Regions from separate parts of the Mesorhizobium sp. C120A genome, predicted to be linked through region 1. Evidence: riboswitches for the same ligand, from Rfam matches in the RefSeq annotation. Region 1 holds a riboswitch; the other holds the start of a gene.
The links. Region 1 has a riboswitch for thiamine pyrophosphate ahead of thiB (thiamine ABC transporter substrate binding subunit). Riboswitches for the same ligand answer to the same signal wherever they lie in the genome.

Region 1 (8,176 bases):
GGTCGTGGCTGACCAGGATGACCGTGCCGGCAAAGCCGGCGACAAGTTCCTGCAACAGTTCCAGCGTCTCCATGTCGAGATCGTTGGTCGGCTCGTCGAGCACCAGAAGGTTGGCCGGCCGCGCCAGAACACGCGCCAGGAGCAGCCGCGCCCGTTCGCCGCCGGACAGCTCGCGCACCGGGGTGCGCGCCTGTTCCGGCTTGAACAGGAAATCCTTCATGTAGGACACGACATGGCGCTGCTCGCCATTGATGACGAGGTTTTCGCCGCGCCCGTCCGTGAGATACTGCGCCAGGGTCTCGGCCGGATCGACCGCCTCGCGCTTCTGGTCGAGCGTGGCGATTTCCAGATTGGTGCCGAGCCGCACCGAGCCGGCGTCGGGCTTCATCTCGCCGGTGAGCATCTTCAACAGCGTCGTCTTTCCGGCGCCGTTCGGCCCGACAAGGCCGATGCGATCGCCGCGCTGGATGCGGGTCGAGAAGCCTTTGACCACGGTGAGGTCGCCAAAGCTCTTTTCGATGTTCTTGGCCTCGATCACCAGCTTGCCGGATTCGGCGGCGTCGCTGGCCACCATGGTGGCCGAGCCCTCGGCGCCGCGATGGCCGCGAAAACGCTGGCGCATGGTCTGCAGTTCGCCCAGGCGGCGCATGTTGCGTTTGCGGCGAGCCGTCACGCCATAGCGCAGCCAATGCTCCTCGCGCACGATCTGGCGGCCCAGCTTGTGCTGTTCGCGCTCTTCCTCTTCCAGCACAAGGTCGCGCCATTCCTCGAAATGGCCAAAGCCCTTGTCGAGGCGGCGGGTCTGGCCACGGTCGAGCCAGACAGTGGCGCGCGAGACGCGTTCGAGGAAGCGTCGGTCGTGCGAGATGACGATCAGCGCCGAAGACGTCCGGACGAGCTCCTCTTCCAGCCATTCGATGACCGACAAATCGAGATGGTTGGTCGGCTCGTCAAGCAGCAGAATATCGGGTTCGGGCGCCATGACGCGGGCAAGTGCTGCGCGGCGCGCCTCGCCACCGGAGAGATCGTTGGGGTTCTCCGTGCCGGCGAGGCCGAGATGCTCCATCAGATATGTGGCGCGGTAGGGATCGTCGGCAGGCCCAAGCCCAGCCTCGACATAGGCACGCACATTGGCAAAGCCGTCCATGTCGGGCATTTGCGGGAGATAGCGCACCGTTGCCGAAGGCTGGCGGAAGACCTCGCCGTCTTGCGGCTCGATCAGACCGGCGGCAATCTTCAGGAGCGTCGACTTGCCGGAGCCGTTGCGGCCGACGAGCGCGATCTTGTCACCGGCGGACGCCGTCAGTTCGGCGCCGTCGAGCAGCGGCGTGCCGCCAAAGGTCAGTCTTATGCCGTCGAGGTTGAGAAGGGGCGGGGCCATGTCAGCTTTCAGGCAAGGGGTAGGGGTGGGCGAGCAGCAGCGCGCGGCCATGGCCGAGTTCGATTTCGAGGCGGCCCCCGGTCTTGTTGGACTTGACCTCGTTCGAGATGGTCAGCGACGAGCCGAACACGACCTCGACATGGTCGAGCGGCCACTTCGCGCCGGACACGGTGAGGCCCGAAAGATCGGAAAAGCCGAGCACCGAAAACAGCGTTCCGTCGGCATAGTCGAAGCCGGCCTTGCCAGGCAGCAGAGGGGCGCCTTCCTGCGCTCCGCTGGTCAACAGCACTTTTGTGCCGGCCTCTGCCAGCCGCAGGCTGAGCGCCAGATGGAGGAAGGCGTGGTCGGCGCGCTTGCCGCCGAAAGCGCCGGCCAGCACCAGGCTGGTGGCGCCGCGTTCCAATGCCGCCGCGATCGCCAGTTCGCCATCGGTCTTGTCCTTTTCGGGAGGAAACACCTCCCGCGGCACGGCGGCGAGATCGGCAGGCAGGTCCGCCGGCACGGAATCGAAATCGCCGACCCACAGCTCCGGCATCAGGCCGAGCAGGCGGGCATGATCGATGCCGGCGTCGGCGGCGATGACGCGCGTGTCCGCGACCTGGCGGTCGAGCCGCGGCGTGCGGACGAGATCGCCGCCAAGCAGGATGGTGAATGTGCTCATATCCGCTGGCCCTTACCAGCCCCGCCGACGAAACGGAAGGCCGAGCGGCACCGTCACTCTTTGTTGGAGCATGATCTTTTTCCGGAAACGGATTCCACTTTCCGGGATCATGCTCGGGCAAACTTCCACTTGCGTGGCACCTTGGCCGGGCCTATGTGTCGAAACGCTCTAACGGGGTGCCGGACGCGATCTTCGCGGACCGGCTGAGAGGCAGTCTCGCCAACCCGCTGAACCTGATCCGGTTTGTACCGGCGGAGGGATTAGACGCTTCGGACAGCCCGACGCCTCAATTCCTTTCAACACGAATGAAGGAGGCGCCGATGCGCATGTTTTTGCCCCGTCTTGTCCCAGCGCTGGGGCTTGCTGTTTCGCTACTGGCAAGCTCTGCGTCCGCGCAGGAAAAACTCACGATCTATACCTATGAGAGTTTCACTGCCGACTGGGGTCCGGGCCCCCAGGTGAAGAAGGAATTCGAGGCCGAGTGCGGCTGCAGCGTCGACTTCGTCTCGGCGGCCGACGGCGTCGCACTTCTCAACCGCGTCAAGCTTGAAGGTGCCTCGACCAAGGCCGATATCGTGCTTGGTCTCGACACCAACCTCACCGCGGAAGCCAAGGCTTCCGGCCTGTTTGTCCCACATGGCGCGGTGGCTGAAAACAACGTGCCGGGCGGCTGGAGCGACGACACTTTCGTGCCCTACGATTATGGCTATTTCGCCGTCGTCTACGACACCGAGAAGCTGAAGAACCCACCGAAGAGCCTGAAGGAATTGGTCGAGGGCGATGCCGCCGACAAGATCGTCATCCAGGATCCGAGGACGTCGACGCCGGGCCTTGGCCTGCTGCTGTGGGTTAAGTCGGTCTATGGCGACAAGGCGCCGGAAGCCTGGGCGAAACTCAAGGGCAAAGTGCTGACGGTGACGCCGGGCTGGAGCGAGGCCTACGGCCTGTTCACCAAGGGCGAGGCGCCGATGGTGCTTTCCTATACGACGTCGCCGGCCTACCACATGGTGGCGGAGAACACCGGGCGCTACCAGGCGGCCTCGTTCGAGGAAGGCGAGTATCTGCAGATCGAGGTCGCCGGCATCACCACCACGGGCGCGAAGAATCCGCTGGCGGCGAAGTTCCTGGCCTTCATGACCGGGCCGAAATTCCAGGATGTCATTCCGGAGACCAACTGGATGTTCCCGGCCGGGAAAACCGACAAGCCGCTCAATCCGGCTTTTGATAGGCTGGTCAAGCCGGCGAAGACCTTGCTGTTCAGCCCGGAAGAGGTCGCGGCAAATCGCAAGGCCTGGGTGGATGAATGGCTGGCGGTGATGAGCAAGTAGATTTGGCTGTATGATCGAAAGATGAGTGCCCTACGGCGCCCCCCTCTGTCCTGCCGGACATCTCCCCCACGAGGGGGGAGATTGGCTATCGTCGGCGATTTCGCCAGTCGCCAAGGTTGCAGGAATAAGCGGGGCGCGGAAATAGCTGATCTCCCCCTTGTGGGGGAGATGTCCGGCAGGACAGAGGGGGGCGCGAAGGAACGCGACGCCCGGTAAAGAGTGCAACGCTCTGACCCCCGCATCACGGCCGGCATTGTCGCGCTTGCGGCAATCGCGCTGCTGATCGGTGGCGCCTTCGCCGGCCTTATCCGCGAAGGCGCGCACGACCTTTCCGGCGCCGCGTCCGCCTTTGACCTCTATCTCCTGCGCGTTGTCCGCTTCACGCTCTGGCAGGCTGCGCTCTCGACTCTGCTTTCCGCCGTACCGGCGCTCTTCGTCGCCCGGGCGCTGTCGCGGCATCCGCGCTTCTTCGGACGCGGCTTCATCCTGCAGCTATTCACTGTGCCCCTTGCCTTGCCGGCAATTGTCGGAGCGCTGGGAATACTGGCGCTCTATGGCCGCGCCGGTTATTTCGCCGCGATCGGTGGCCAGAGCTGGCCCGACATCTATGGGCTGTCGGGCATCCTCGTCGCCCACGTCTTCTTCAACCTGCCGCTGGCCACCCGGCTGTTCCTCGAAGCGCTGGGAACGGTGCCGGCCGATCAATGGCGGCTGGCGAGTCAGCTCGGCATGGGGGCGAGGCCAGCCTTCCGGCTGATCGAGTGGCCGGTGCTGCGCGCCGCGCTGCCGGGCGTCGCCGGGCTTGTCTTCATGCTTTGCATCACCTCCTTCACCATCGTCCTGATCCTCGGCGGCGGGCCGGCGGCGACGACGCTGGAAGTCGCCATCTATCAGGCGCTGCGTTTCGACTTCGATCCGGCGCGAGCGGTGACGCTGACGGTGCTACAGATCGCGCTGACTTTCGCCGTCATGCTGGCGCTGACGCGGCTCGGCGCCAATGTGACCGGCGACGCCAATTTGCCTGTCGCGCCGCGCCGCTATCACTTGGCCGGCAAAGCAGAAACAGCGTTCAACGCCGTCCTGATCGTGCTCGCCTTGCTGTTCGTCGCCGGACCAATGGCGGCCACCGTCGCGTCCGGCCTCGGCGCCGATCTCGGCCGGCTGGCGGGCGAGAGTGCCGTGCGTCAGGCGACCCTGACCAGCGCCGGTCTCGCCCTCTCGGCGGCGCTACTTTCGGTGGCGCTGTCGCTGTCGCTGATCATGGCTCGGCGGGCACTGTCGCTGCGCCGCCGGTCCAGTGCCCGTTCATTGCTCGAACATGCCACCGACACCGGCGCCGGCTTCGTCCTCGTCGTGCCGCCCATTGTCATCGGCGCCGGCTGGTTTCTCCTGCTGCGCACGGTCAGCGATGTCTTTGCCATCGCGCCGGTCATGGTCGTCATCGTCAATGCGGTGATGGCGATGCCCTTTGCCATCCGCGCGATGCGCCCGGCCTATGATGCGGCGAGCGAGCGCCACGAAAAGCTGTGCGCGCAGCTCGGCATTGCGGGCTGGAACCGGCTGCTTCTGGTCGACTGGCCATCGCTCCGGCGGCCGCTGGCCACCGGCTTTGCCTTCGCCATGGCACTGTCGCTCGGCGATCTCGGCGTCATCGCGCTGTTCGGCAGCGATTCGGTACAGACCTTGCCCTATCTCCTGCTGGCGCGCATGGGCAGCTATCGCACGGCCGATGCTGCCGGGCTGGCTTTGCTGCTCGGGGCGGTCTGCCTTGCATTGGTGGTCGCGGCAGACTGGCTGGGACGGGGAGAGAGATCGTGACGTCCGCTGTGGAGAAAGGCACGACTGTCCGGCTGGACAAGGTCTCGTTCAGCTATGGCGAAACGTCATTCCTGTTCGATGTCGAATTCCATACATCTAAGATCACCGCCATCATGGGGGCAAGTGGTTCGGGCAAATCGACCTTGCTCAATCTGGTGGCTGGTTTCGAGACGCCGGAGTCCGGTCGTGTGCTGATCGGCGGCGCCGATGTCGGCGCCGAGCCGCCTTCGGCGCGGCCGGTGTCGATGGTATTCCAGGAAAACAATCTGTTTGCTCATCTCTCGGTGGAGAAGAATGTCGGGCTCGGCCGCTCGCCATCGCTCAACCTGACCGACGCCGATCGCGCCGCAATCGCCGAGGCGCTTGACCGCGTCGGCCTGGCCGGCAAGGAGATGCGCCTGCCGCGCGAACTCTCCGGCGGCGAAAGGCAGCGCGTAGCGCTCGCCCGCGTTCTGGTGCGCGACCGGCCAGTGCTGCTGCTCGACGAGCCGTTCGCTTCGCTCGGGCCAGCACTGCGCGACGACATGCTCGACCTGGTGGCCGGCGTTCATGCCGAGCGGGCGATGACGGTGCTGTTCGTCACGCATCAGCCGGAAGACGCTCGCCGTATCGGCGAGCAGATGGTTTTTCTGGACAATGGCAGGGTTGCCGCGACGGGACCTGCCGCCGATTTTTTCGACGGCACTGGCCCTGAAGCGTTTCGGCGCTATATCGGCGCAAGTTCGGGCGGATCACGCGATATTGCCCGGAAGCGGACATAATTTACGACCAAACCGGCTACAGGTGATGTGGCGCTTGCTTGCCATGGTCCAGCTGATGTGGCTAGGTCCGCTTAGTACTGGTCCGGCACGAGCCGTGATTTGCCCCCTACAGCGCCGCATCCGGCCGGATGCGTAAACGCTGTAGGTTTTTTGATGTGTGCAGGATTGCCAACGAAAACCGATTTTTCGCTGGCGCGGACCCCGGTCCAAATCATGCGCCGAGAGCTGAAGGAACGCCGTGCTGCCGACCGGCACTGACACTTTGAAACGCAGACCGCTGGTGCGCTTCCTCGCGCTGGCCGGCCTTGCCGTGGCGCTGGCCAGCTGCCAGATGTTCACGCCTCCCGAAGTGCAGGAATCCGGCTTCCAGCCTTCCGACAAGCCGATCACGGTCGACAATGTCGCCGCCAACAGCAAGCTTGCCGAACTGGCGAAGGCACAGCATCCGCGCATCCTTGCCACCTATGGCGGCGAATATTCCGATCCCAAGCTCGAGCGCATGGTGGCCAAGGTTGTCGGCAGCCTGACCGTGGTGTCGGCCAATCCGACCCAGACCTATCGCATCACCATCCTCAATTCGCCCAACGTCAACGCTTTCGCGCTGCCGGGTGGCTATCTCTACGTCACCCGCGGCCTGCTGGCGCTGGCCAATGATTCGGCCGAACTCGCCGCCGTCATCGCGCATGAGATGGGCCACGTCACCGCCAATCACGGTCTGCAGCGACAGCAGCTCGAGGCCGAGGAAGGCCTGGCGACCAAGGTGGTCTCCGATGTGCTGGGCGACAGTCCGACCGCCAAGCAGGCATTGATCCGCGGCAAGCTGAGGCTGGCGCAGTTCTCGCGCAACCAGGAGCTGGAGGCAGACGCGATCGGCATCAAATCGATCGGCGAGGCGGGTTACGATCCCTATGCCGCCGGGCGTTTCCTGCAGTCGATGTCGGCCTATACCGATTTCCGCTCGATCAGCGGCGCCACCGACGCCAGCCTCGACTTCCTGGCTACGCACCCCAACACGCCGCAGCGAATTGATCTGGCGCAGCGCCACGCCCGCCAGTTCGGCGCGCCGGGCATCGGCACCCGCGACCGCGATTCCTTCCTGGCCGGGATAGACGGCCTGCTCTATGGCGACACGCCGGAAGAGGGCTATGTGCGCGGCCAGACCTTCCTGCATCCGGGCCTCGGCGTTTCGTTCACGGTGCCCGACGGCTTCATCATCGACAATTCGGCGGCGGCGGTGACGGCGACCGGTCCCGGCGACATGGCGATCCGCTTCGACGGTGTGTCGATCGACAAGGATCGTGCGCTGACCGACTACATCAGAAGCGGCTGGGTGGCCGGTCTCGACGAGACCAGTGTGCGCCAGGAGACGATCGACGGCAACGAGGCGGCGACAGCGCACGCCGGCGCCGATGGCTGGCAGTTCGACATTGCGGTGATCCGCGCCGGCGGCCAAGTCTACCGGCTTTTGACAGCGGCCCCCTCGGCCAGCACGACACTCGATCCGGTGGCACGCTCGGTCAGCGGTTCGTTCCGCGTGCTCAGCCCCGCCGAGAAAGCGGCACTGAAGCCGCTGCATATCCGCGTCGTCACGGTACAGGCCGGGCAGACGATGGGCACACTTTCGGCGCAGATGGTCGGCGTCGACCGCAAGCTCGATCTGTTCCGCGTGCTCAACGCGATGTCGCCGGGCGCCTCGGTTTCGGCCGGCGACAAGGTCAAGATCGTCACGGACAGATAGCGCCGGTCTTCGTCAGAAACCCCAGCCTTCGTAGTGCTTGTTTCTGAGATAACTTTTCTGAGATAACTCGGGGTACCCCGTTCCTGGCAATCTCAGGCCGCCATGAACTCCGGATTCTGCTTCACCAGCGCGAGCTTGAGCTTTTCCATGGCGCGGGCCTCGATCTGCCGGACACGCTCCTTGGAAATGCCGAGCGTCTCGCCAAGCGCCTCAAGCGTCGCACCTTCGTCGCTCAGCCGGCGCTCCTCGATGATCCTGAGTTCGCGGGCATTGAGCGCGCGGAGCGCCGTCTTCAGCCACATCAGGCGCCGTTCGACGTCGATGGTGTCGCCGGCGACCTCGTCAGGCAATGGATCGTCCGAAATCAGGAAGTCCATCCGCTCGGTGGTGCCAGCTTCGTCGGCGAGCGGTGCGTTGAGCGAAGAGTCAGGTGCTGAAAGCCTGGAATCCATCTTCGCGACATCGGCCTCGGAGACGCCTAGGGCTACC
Region 2 (8,176 bases), 3.0 Mb from region 1:
GCGGCGATCTCGGCCGGCGGCCCGAACAGATGCGTGCAGCCGGCGACGTCGGCAAAGGCTTCATCGATGGAAATCCGCTCGACCAGCGGCGTGAAATCGTCGAGCACCTTGATGGCGGCATCGCCCAGCCGCTGATAGTCGGCGAAATGGCCGCCGACGAAAATCAGTCCGGGGCAAAGCTCGCGCGCGCGTCGTCCGGGCATGCCGCCGCGCACGCCGAAAACCCTGGCTTCGTAGGAGGCGGCAAGCACGACGCCGCCGCCGACGGCGATCGGCTTGCCCCTGAGCGCCGGGTCGAGCAGCTGCTCGACCGAGGCGTAGAAGGCGTCGAGATCCGCATGCAGGATGGTGGGTTCCATCCCGACCGTTCCCTTTGCGGCGTTGCAGCATTAGCCGCGTCTGTTGTGAGAGGCGTTTTTCCGAACAAATAGAGAACAAACAGGGCCTATTGTCAAGCGAAGCGGTTGCCGCCGGCCGGTCCGTTCCAGGTCGGGCCGTCGAGTGCTCCGCCTGGGCATCGGACCTGCGGAACATTGTCTCTCGCCTCAGCGTTCATATCCGCGACGGGACGCTGTTTTTGTGGAGGCCGGTATGGGCCAGTTCGAGATGATCGACCTCGTCAGCGTCGTTGACGCCTGCACGAGCGATCGCGTTGCCGGGCACTGCGTGTCAATGGCCAGGGCGGTGGAGGAGTTGCGAGTGCTGACCGGTGATTTCGTATCGCCGGACGAGACGGTGGCCAACGCGCTGTCGGCAGTGGCGCTGGGGCGCGGCTGCGCGGTGGTGTTCGACGAGCGAGCGGGCGCCGACATCTTGCTGACGCCGTAGCGCGGCGGCGCCGGGTTGTGGCAGCCAGAAAAGTCGAACAGCGTGCAAAAAGCTGTGCAGGCATGGCCCCATAACCGGGGCGTGGAAAATTTCTGCGCGTGGGTGTATTCTCCAGGTCGCAAGCGGTCGCAGACCGCATAGGGGGAGAAATGACATGCCGAGGGTTTCAGAACTCTTTTTCAAAACTGCCATCTTGTTCCTGATGTTGGGGATTGCGGCCGGCCTGCAGATGGCGATCTCGGGCGACCACGCCGCTTTTCCGGCGCACGCGCATATCAATCTGCTCGGTTGGGTGACGAGCGCCATCTTCGGCGGCTACTACGCGCTCAATCCGCAAAAGGCGGCGCGTCGCGTCGCCATGATCCACTACGGGCTCTACACTCTCGGCTTGGTGATCATGCTGCCGGCGCTGTATGTGATGCTGCAGGGAAACCCGGCGCTTGAACCGATCGTCGCCGGCGGCTCGCTCATTATCGCCGCTGCCGTTCTGGTTTTTGCTTTCGTGGTGTTTTCGCCCGAAACGGCGCGCTCGGTGTCCGGCGTGGTTCCGGCCTCTCGCTGACTGTTCGCGCGCGGCGATCAAAGTCCGACCCGCATTCGCGACCCGCGACACGGGTTGGCCAGGCCGATGGCCGCAGCCGCTGGCTGCGGTGTCTATCGCCGCGTCGGCGTTTAACATACCCGAGTCCCACCACGTATTATTTCGTGACTATTTGGCGCCGGAACCTTCCCAGATATCGCGCGTTGCGGCGACTGTATTCGCGCTGCCTTATATATAGGCAGACTTGAGTACGTCCACAGCATGGGTTGGGGGAGGAGCAGGCCACCATGTCGAAAAGAGAAATCGGAACGTCGGCCTCACTGGGCCGACGCATCGCCGATCTGAAAGCCAGGATGCGAGACGCCAGCGTTACTGAACACGAGATGCAGACCTTCCAGAAGGTCGCAGCCATCATGGGAGGTGTCGAAGGCTCCCTACGCCTCGACGCCGACGACCTGATCGCGGCGTCCTTCGTCACCGAGGCGCTCGGCGATCCCGGGTCGAATTGAAGGTCAGAGCCCGTCGGCACTCAAGTGCCGGCGGTCGATGGCCCGGTTCGCAGCGCCGCGATACCGGAGCGTGTCTGCACCGCCCGCGGCGGGGATTTCTTGCGCACTTTGAAGATTTCAGGCGAGCGGCCTCGACGGCGCTTGAAATATTGGGCTTCGCGTTCGTGCTTCTCGGCTGCTTCTCGGCTGTCGAAGGTGCCGAGATTGTCGCCGTCCAGCCCTTGACCACAAGGGCTAAGCCAAACCGCCAAGGCGCCTTAAACGAAGGATCCGGCCAGCCGGATCCTTCGAAATATCGCGATGCTCCGGCATCGCCTTCAGCTCATACTTGGTCCAACTGGTGACGGCGTGGACGTCCCGGGAAACCTCTCGAAAGTCCGCGGTCGCTGCCTTACACGTCGTCGAACGGGCCGCCGCGCCTCGCCAGGTCGTGACCAATGGCGGCTTCCTCGGCGTCGTCGGGCAAGGCATCGTCACTGTCCTGGTAGGGGTTGTCGTCATCCTCCTCGGGCAGTTCGCCTTCCTTCTCGACACCGGTGGTGTCCGGCAGGCTTTCCTCATCTGCTCCGTCGGGTAGGACCGTTGCGCCACGCAGCGCATCCCAATCCTGCCGGCGCGGCGTCGGCGCTTCCACTTCATCATTGGCGATCCTGTCGCGGGCATCGCTTTTGCTCGGTGGCGCCTCGACCTCGTCATTGGGTTTTCTGTTTCGTTCCATGATTGCCTCCTCTGGGCGGCTTAGCGTCGAGAAGGTGGAACTCACTTCCGGCTGCCAGGTTCCAGCAACCACTCCAGCTTCAGTGGAACCAATTGCCGCCAGTCTGCTTTGCCAAGGACTAGTCTGCTTTGCCAAGGAGATGAATCCAGAGGAGCTGGACCATGAAGACTTTCCCCCTCATCCCATGCGTGCTGCTCTTGGCGCTGGTCGACCCGGCGGCCGCGCAGGACAATAGCGACCAGCACGGCCCTGCCGCGCCTTGCCAGGCGCAGCCTCAGGACGATGGTCAGAAGCCGCCGGTCGCCAATGGCGGCGGCGAATCGACCAGCACGCTCGGTCCCTGCGGCGGCGTGCTGCAGCCGCCGCCCAGTGGTGACCAGGGTATGACGCAGCCGCCGCCGGATCAGGGCAAGACGCCGGTGATCAAGCCTGGCGAGGTGCCTGCGCAGCCGCCGAAGCAATGACCTTTGCTTGAAACTTCACGGCGTGGCACGAAGGCGGTCGGTTCCGGTCTTGGCCGGGCGACGCGGTCACCGGATCAATGCCGGCGCCGGCCGCAATCGCCACCGGAATTGGAGCCGTGCATCATCCATGTCGAAGGTCTCCTGAGGGATTGTGCTTCAATGCGAATCTTGCGGGTGCGGGTTCTGCTGGCATGACCGGGAAGCCGATCAATTTAGTCTCCGCTTGCGGAACAAGACCGTACCGGCTGCGTTTGCCTCCAGGAGCCCGCCACCTCGATCTGCGCTGTTTTCGCCTCATGCGGGAACACGGCGGAGCTCGCCAACAACGACAGGAGACGAAGATGAAAACCATCCTTATTCCCGCCGTCGCCGGGCTCGCCATGATCGCTGGTATCGGCATTGCCGCCGCCGACGAGGTGATCGTCACGCAGCCGGCACAGCAGCAGGTGATCATCACCCCGGAACAGCGCACGGTCGTGCACCAGTACGTAAAGAAACATCCGCTTGCCTCGGTCAATCTGCTCGGCGTCGAATTGAATGTCGGCACTGCCTTGCCTGACACTGTCGAGCTGCAGGAGGTTCCCGACGTTCAGTACAGATACGCCGTCGTCGACAACCATACCGTGTTGGTCGACCCCAGCACGCGCAGGATTGTCGAGGTGGTCGAGTAACGCTCGACAACCTAACCATTCATCGGTGATACGGCCCTGTCGTTCTTCCCAAAAGGGCGGCAGGGCCGAATGACGAACATGATGAAAGGAGAATTGCCATGTTGCCGCATGTCGAGACCCCGAACTCCGCCAATGTTGCGGCGTGTTGCGACAAGTTGCTGGCCGAGCGCAACACGGCGCTGTTATCGATGAAGGAAGCGATCGCGCTCCTGCGGGAGCGCACCGGCACCGATCGTTCGGATGCCGACCTCGCGGGGCTGATCGTCAAGAAAGCGGCGCTGCTCGGCGTTGCGGTGATTTCCGACCCGCGCTGAGATGTCTCGTCACTCAAGACGCCGGCCGAATTTTCGGCTAATGTTTTCGTGGAATCTGGACCAACCGATCGGACCCAACCACGGAGGCTTAAGTGACGGACGACAAACAGGACCGCATTCGCCAGCGCGCGCACGAGATCTGGGAAAAGGCCGGCCGGCCTGAAGGCGCGCATCAGGAACACTGGGAGCAGGCCACGGCTGAAGTCGATGGCGCGGTCGCCAAGCCCAAAAAGGCGGCGAAGAAAGCTGACGCCAAGCCCGCCAAGGCAGCCGCCAAGCCAAAGGCCGCGAAGCCTGCCGCCGCAAAGTCCGGCAAAGCCAAATCGAAATAAGGCCAGAAATAAGGCCAGTCGAAATAAAGCAAGGCCGGAATTCGCTGGCCGGGCCATCCTTGGCGCCCGCCGTTCAGCGCGCCCGAGCCTCTCAACCTGACGAATTGCGCCTGCGACGGGCAGCGCAATTCCTTGTGTTTGGCGACAGCCGCCCTCATGCCTCCCAGGCATAACTCGACAGCGCAAAGCGAATCCCGGCAGCTGTCATGGCCAGTTCGCATTCAGTGATCTGGCGCAGGTGGCGCAGATAGCGCGTTACAGTCTGTGGCAGCCAGCCGGCGCAGGCCTCGACATAGGCGCGGCTGTGAACAAGGGTGCCGGTCGACAGCCTCTCGTCCTTCTCGGCAACGACTTTCAGATATTGGCGGATGAAGCGGATGTCGTCGGCGATGTCCTGGCTGGCCATTCGCCAGGCCCCGGCGAGGCGTTCGCACTGATCGAATGACAAGGGCAACAAAGGGGGCGGCAATAAAGGCGGCGGCAACAAAGGCGGCGGCAATGACGGGGGTGACAGCAAAGGACGAGAGAGATCGGCGAAGGCAACATGGTTCGCTGTGCTCAAGGACATTCCTCTCTGCGAAAAGAGATATCGTACTTTATGTACGAACGAGCGTCAAGCCAATTTCGTACAGTTGGGACGATGACAATGAATATAGCAGCGGTCGCTTCAGCTAATCACGCATCGTGAATCCTTCAGGACTCGCACCAATTTCGCGGAGGGATTTTCCCAGGATGGTGTTGACTGTTTCCCTCGTGTCGGCGTCGAACAGGTTCAGGCCGCGCCGGATCGTCTCGCGCCAGTTTTCGCCCTTGTCCCACGCTTCCATGAAGGCGAAGGCAAGGTCGTCCTGGCGACGCGTGGGTTCGAGCGCTTGGGTCAGCAGGCGCGCTTGATGGAGATCCTTCTCCCGCTTGGCCCCAGCGCTCGGCCCGAGTCGCGAGGCGACGATCAGCTTGTGGATGGCGTAGCGCTGGGGCGAGGGGACCAGCACAGGCAAGCCCGAGCGATGCAGGAGCGCAGTCCGGATGGGGTCGCGGATAAGGAGATCCAGAAACCGTAAGGGCTGCGCGGAGTCTCTGCCGTTTTCTTATAATTACGTTTATCAGCTTGAATTTCAACGCAGTTATAAGAAATTCGTGGAAACCTTATAACGCAACGAACTGACGAGTCGTCCGTTAACGCCCGGGCGCCCGGCCCGTCTGGCCCAAAACACTTTGCCGCAGTGCCTTCAACAAACGGCTTCCCCAATGTCGCGAACAATGCTTTAACCCGCTCATCCACAGGGGTGCTCCGTATGGTCGGGGCTGAGATGAGGGCGGCAAGCCTTCGGACCCTAAAGCTGATCTGGATAATACCAGCGGAGCGAGGCGGGCGATGTTTTCAGGCGCACAGATTTCCCTTTATCCCATGACCGACGATTTCGTCGGCGTCATCCTTGGCGCGCTCGGCGCGCTCGATCCGTGGCGCGACCGGCTGCGGATCGAAACCGACGACATCTCGACGCTTATGGTCGGGCCGCCCGAGGTGCTGTTTCCCGCCATGCGCGACCTGTTCGTCGCGGCGGCCAGAAGCGGCAAGCACTGCGTGCTTTCGGCGGCGGTCTCGCGCGGCTGTCCGGGCGAGCCCGACGATCCGATCTGCCGCTCCGACGAGACCGGCGGCCCCGCCATTCCGCTGGACGAGCGCAAGATCGCCGCGATCCGCGCTGTCCAGGCCACGCCGTCGACCGGCCAGCCGGTGGCGGCGCAGTTCTCGCTCTATGTGATGGGCACAGGCGACCATATGGACGAGATCTATGGCTGCATCGATTTCCTGAAGCAGTCCGGCGTCTTTGAACGCTCAAAGAACTTCTGCACCAAACTGCGCGGCGATGCCGGTGCGGTGTTTGCCACGCTCAACGAGGCCTTCTGCCGCTTCGGCCCCGGCGCCGGCCACGTCACCCTCGACATCACGATTTCGGCGAACAGCCCGAGCGGGGTCTGAGCCGCGGCTCAAGCGTCGTTCCTCGAGGATGTTGCCGTGGCTGGTTTATCTGACCCATTGCGTGGAGGAGATGCCTCTGACCCCTCAGCACAAAGAGGAGGGGAGCCATTGGCGATTGGCGAAGACCGCGATGCCCACGAATCTCCCCCCTTGAGCGGGAGATGGCCGGCAGGCCAGAGGGGGTCCCACCGCGTGGAGCGCCGACGTCCTTTTCGCATAGGCAAGGCGTGGGCGCTCTATGCGAGACGACCCCCTCTGTCGCCTTCGGCGACATCTCCCCCTCGAGGGGGGAGATTAGCCGCAGCCGTCGCCAAGACCATCCCCGCCGCCTGCGCCTTCGCCCTGCTCCTCGCGGCCTGGGAACTCTACGCCCGCTATGGCGGCGCTGCCCCCATCATGCTGCCGGCGCCGTCGCGCGTGCTGCAGCAGGCCTGGGAGCATCGCGCCGCCCTGGCCGAGAACACGCTGCCCACCATCCGCGCCACATCAGCCGGCTTCGCCTGCTCGTTGGTCGCTGCCTTCGTGCTTTCGGCGCTGGTCGATTTCTTGGCCCCGCTGCGCCGCGCGCTGTTTCCGCTGCTGATCGTCAGCCAGACCTTGCCGCTGGTCGCGATCGCGCCGCTCATCGTGCTGTGGTTCGGCTTCGGGCTGATGCCAAAAATCCTGCTTGTGGCGCTCGTCACCTTCTTCCCGATGATGGTCGCGCTGGTCGAAGGTTTTGCTGCGACCAGCAAGGAGATTTCGCAGATGCTCGCCGCCATGGGGGCAGGGCGCTGGCGTATCTTCTGGCTGGCGCGCCTGCCTTCGGCGCTGCCCTATTTCTTCGCCGGGCTGCGCATCTCCATCACCTACGCCGTGGTCGGCGCGATCTTCGCCGAATATGCGGGGGCGGCGAAGGGGCTGGGCATCTACATGCTGAATGCCAAAAATAATTTCCGCCCGGATCTGGTGCTCGCCGCGGTCGCCGTCAGCGCCGCGCTCACGCTTGTCTTGTTCGCCATTGCGGTGCTCGTCCAGCGCTTGGCCATGCCTTGGGAGAATGCAGGGAGCGAAAGCCGCGACGGCAAGGTTGAAGCTGCAGAAGAGAACCGTCAATGACGCGGCTCGAACTCCGGGACATCAAGAAGAACTTCGGCGCGCTTGAGGTGCTCGCCGGCATTTCGCTTCATGTCGCGGCCGGCGAGTTCGTCTCCATCCTCGGCCCTTCCGGCGCCGGCAAGTCGACGCTGTTCCAGTTGCTGACCGGCGCGCTGAAAGGCGAGGGCGACATGCGCTTCGACGGCGCACCATTGCAGGGCAGCCCCTTCGCCTTCATGCCGCAGCGCGACGCGCTGATGCCGTGGCGACGCGTCATCGACAATGTGACGCTGGGGCTGGAAGTTCAGGGTCTTGGCCGCAAGGCGGCACGCGAGCACGTCGCGCCGCTGTTTGCCGAGTTCGGCCTTGCCGGCTTTGAGCGCACCTGGCCGGCGGAACTTTCCGGCGGCATGCGCCAGCGCGCCGCCCTTTTGCGCACCGTGGTGCAGCAGCGCGACATGCTGCTGCTCGACGAGCCCTTTGGCGCGCTGGATGCACTGACCCGCGCGGGTATGCAGCGCTGGCTGGAAGGCATGTGGCAGCGCCACCGCTGGACCGCGCTGCTGATCACCCATGACGTGCGCGAAGCCGTCTACCTCTCCGATCGAATCTATCTGATGTCGGCGCGGCCGGCCCGCATCATCGGCGAGATTGCCGTGCCGCTGCCGCGCCCGCGCACCACCGGCAGCGATGCCGCGCGCCAGGCCGCCGCGCTCGAAGCCGACATCCTCGACACGC

Region 2: another riboswitch for thiamine pyrophosphate. It lies ahead of NL532_RS23590 (YkoF family thiamine/hydroxymethylpyrimidine-binding protein); the one in region 1 lies ahead of thiB (thiamine ABC transporter substrate binding subunit).

Annotation. Positions count from the first base shown of each region.
Region 1 covers NZ_CP100476.1:1,209,304-1,217,479, forward strand. Annotated here, with positions in the region: gene NL532_RS05955 (ABC-F family ATP-binding cassette domain-containing protein) at 1-1,381, opposite strand, end outside; gene NL532_RS05960 (thiamine diphosphokinase) at 1,383-2,042, opposite strand; TPP riboswitch at 2,205-2,319, shown strand; gene thiB (thiamine ABC transporter substrate binding subunit) at 2,363-3,370, shown strand; gene thiP (thiamine/thiamine pyrophosphate ABC transporter permease) at 3,590-5,188, shown strand; gene thiQ (thiamine ABC transporter ATP-binding protein) at 5,185-5,949, shown strand; gene NL532_RS05980 (M48 family metalloprotease) at 6,281-7,687, shown strand; gene NL532_RS05985 (RNA polymerase factor sigma-32) at 7,780-8,176, opposite strand, start outside.
Region 2 covers NZ_CP100476.1:4,836,412-4,844,587, reverse strand. Annotated here, with positions in the region: gene dinB (DNA polymerase IV) at 1-359, opposite strand, end outside; gene NL532_RS23645 (hypothetical protein) at 592-828, shown strand; gene NL532_RS23640 (heme-copper oxidase family protein) at 983-1,390, shown strand; gene NL532_RS23635 (hypothetical protein) at 1,657-1,878, shown strand; gene NL532_RS23630 (hypothetical protein) at 1,899-2,129, opposite strand; gene NL532_RS23625 (hypothetical protein) at 2,270-2,596, opposite strand; gene NL532_RS23620 (hypothetical protein) at 2,758-3,060, shown strand; gene NL532_RS23615 (DUF1236 domain-containing protein) at 3,402-3,731, shown strand; gene NL532_RS23610 (hypothetical protein) at 3,830-4,045, shown strand; gene NL532_RS23605 (DUF2934 domain-containing protein) at 4,138-4,377, shown strand; gene NL532_RS23600 (hypothetical protein) at 4,532-4,783, opposite strand; partial or broken gene NL532_RS23595 (GSU2403 family nucleotidyltransferase fold protein) at 5,049-5,438, opposite strand; TPP riboswitch at 5,650-5,762, shown strand; gene NL532_RS23590 (YkoF family thiamine/hydroxymethylpyrimidine-binding protein) at 5,753-6,361, shown strand; gene NL532_RS23585 (ABC transporter permease) at 6,617-7,459, shown strand; gene NL532_RS23580 (ABC transporter ATP-binding protein) at 7,456-8,176, shown strand, end outside.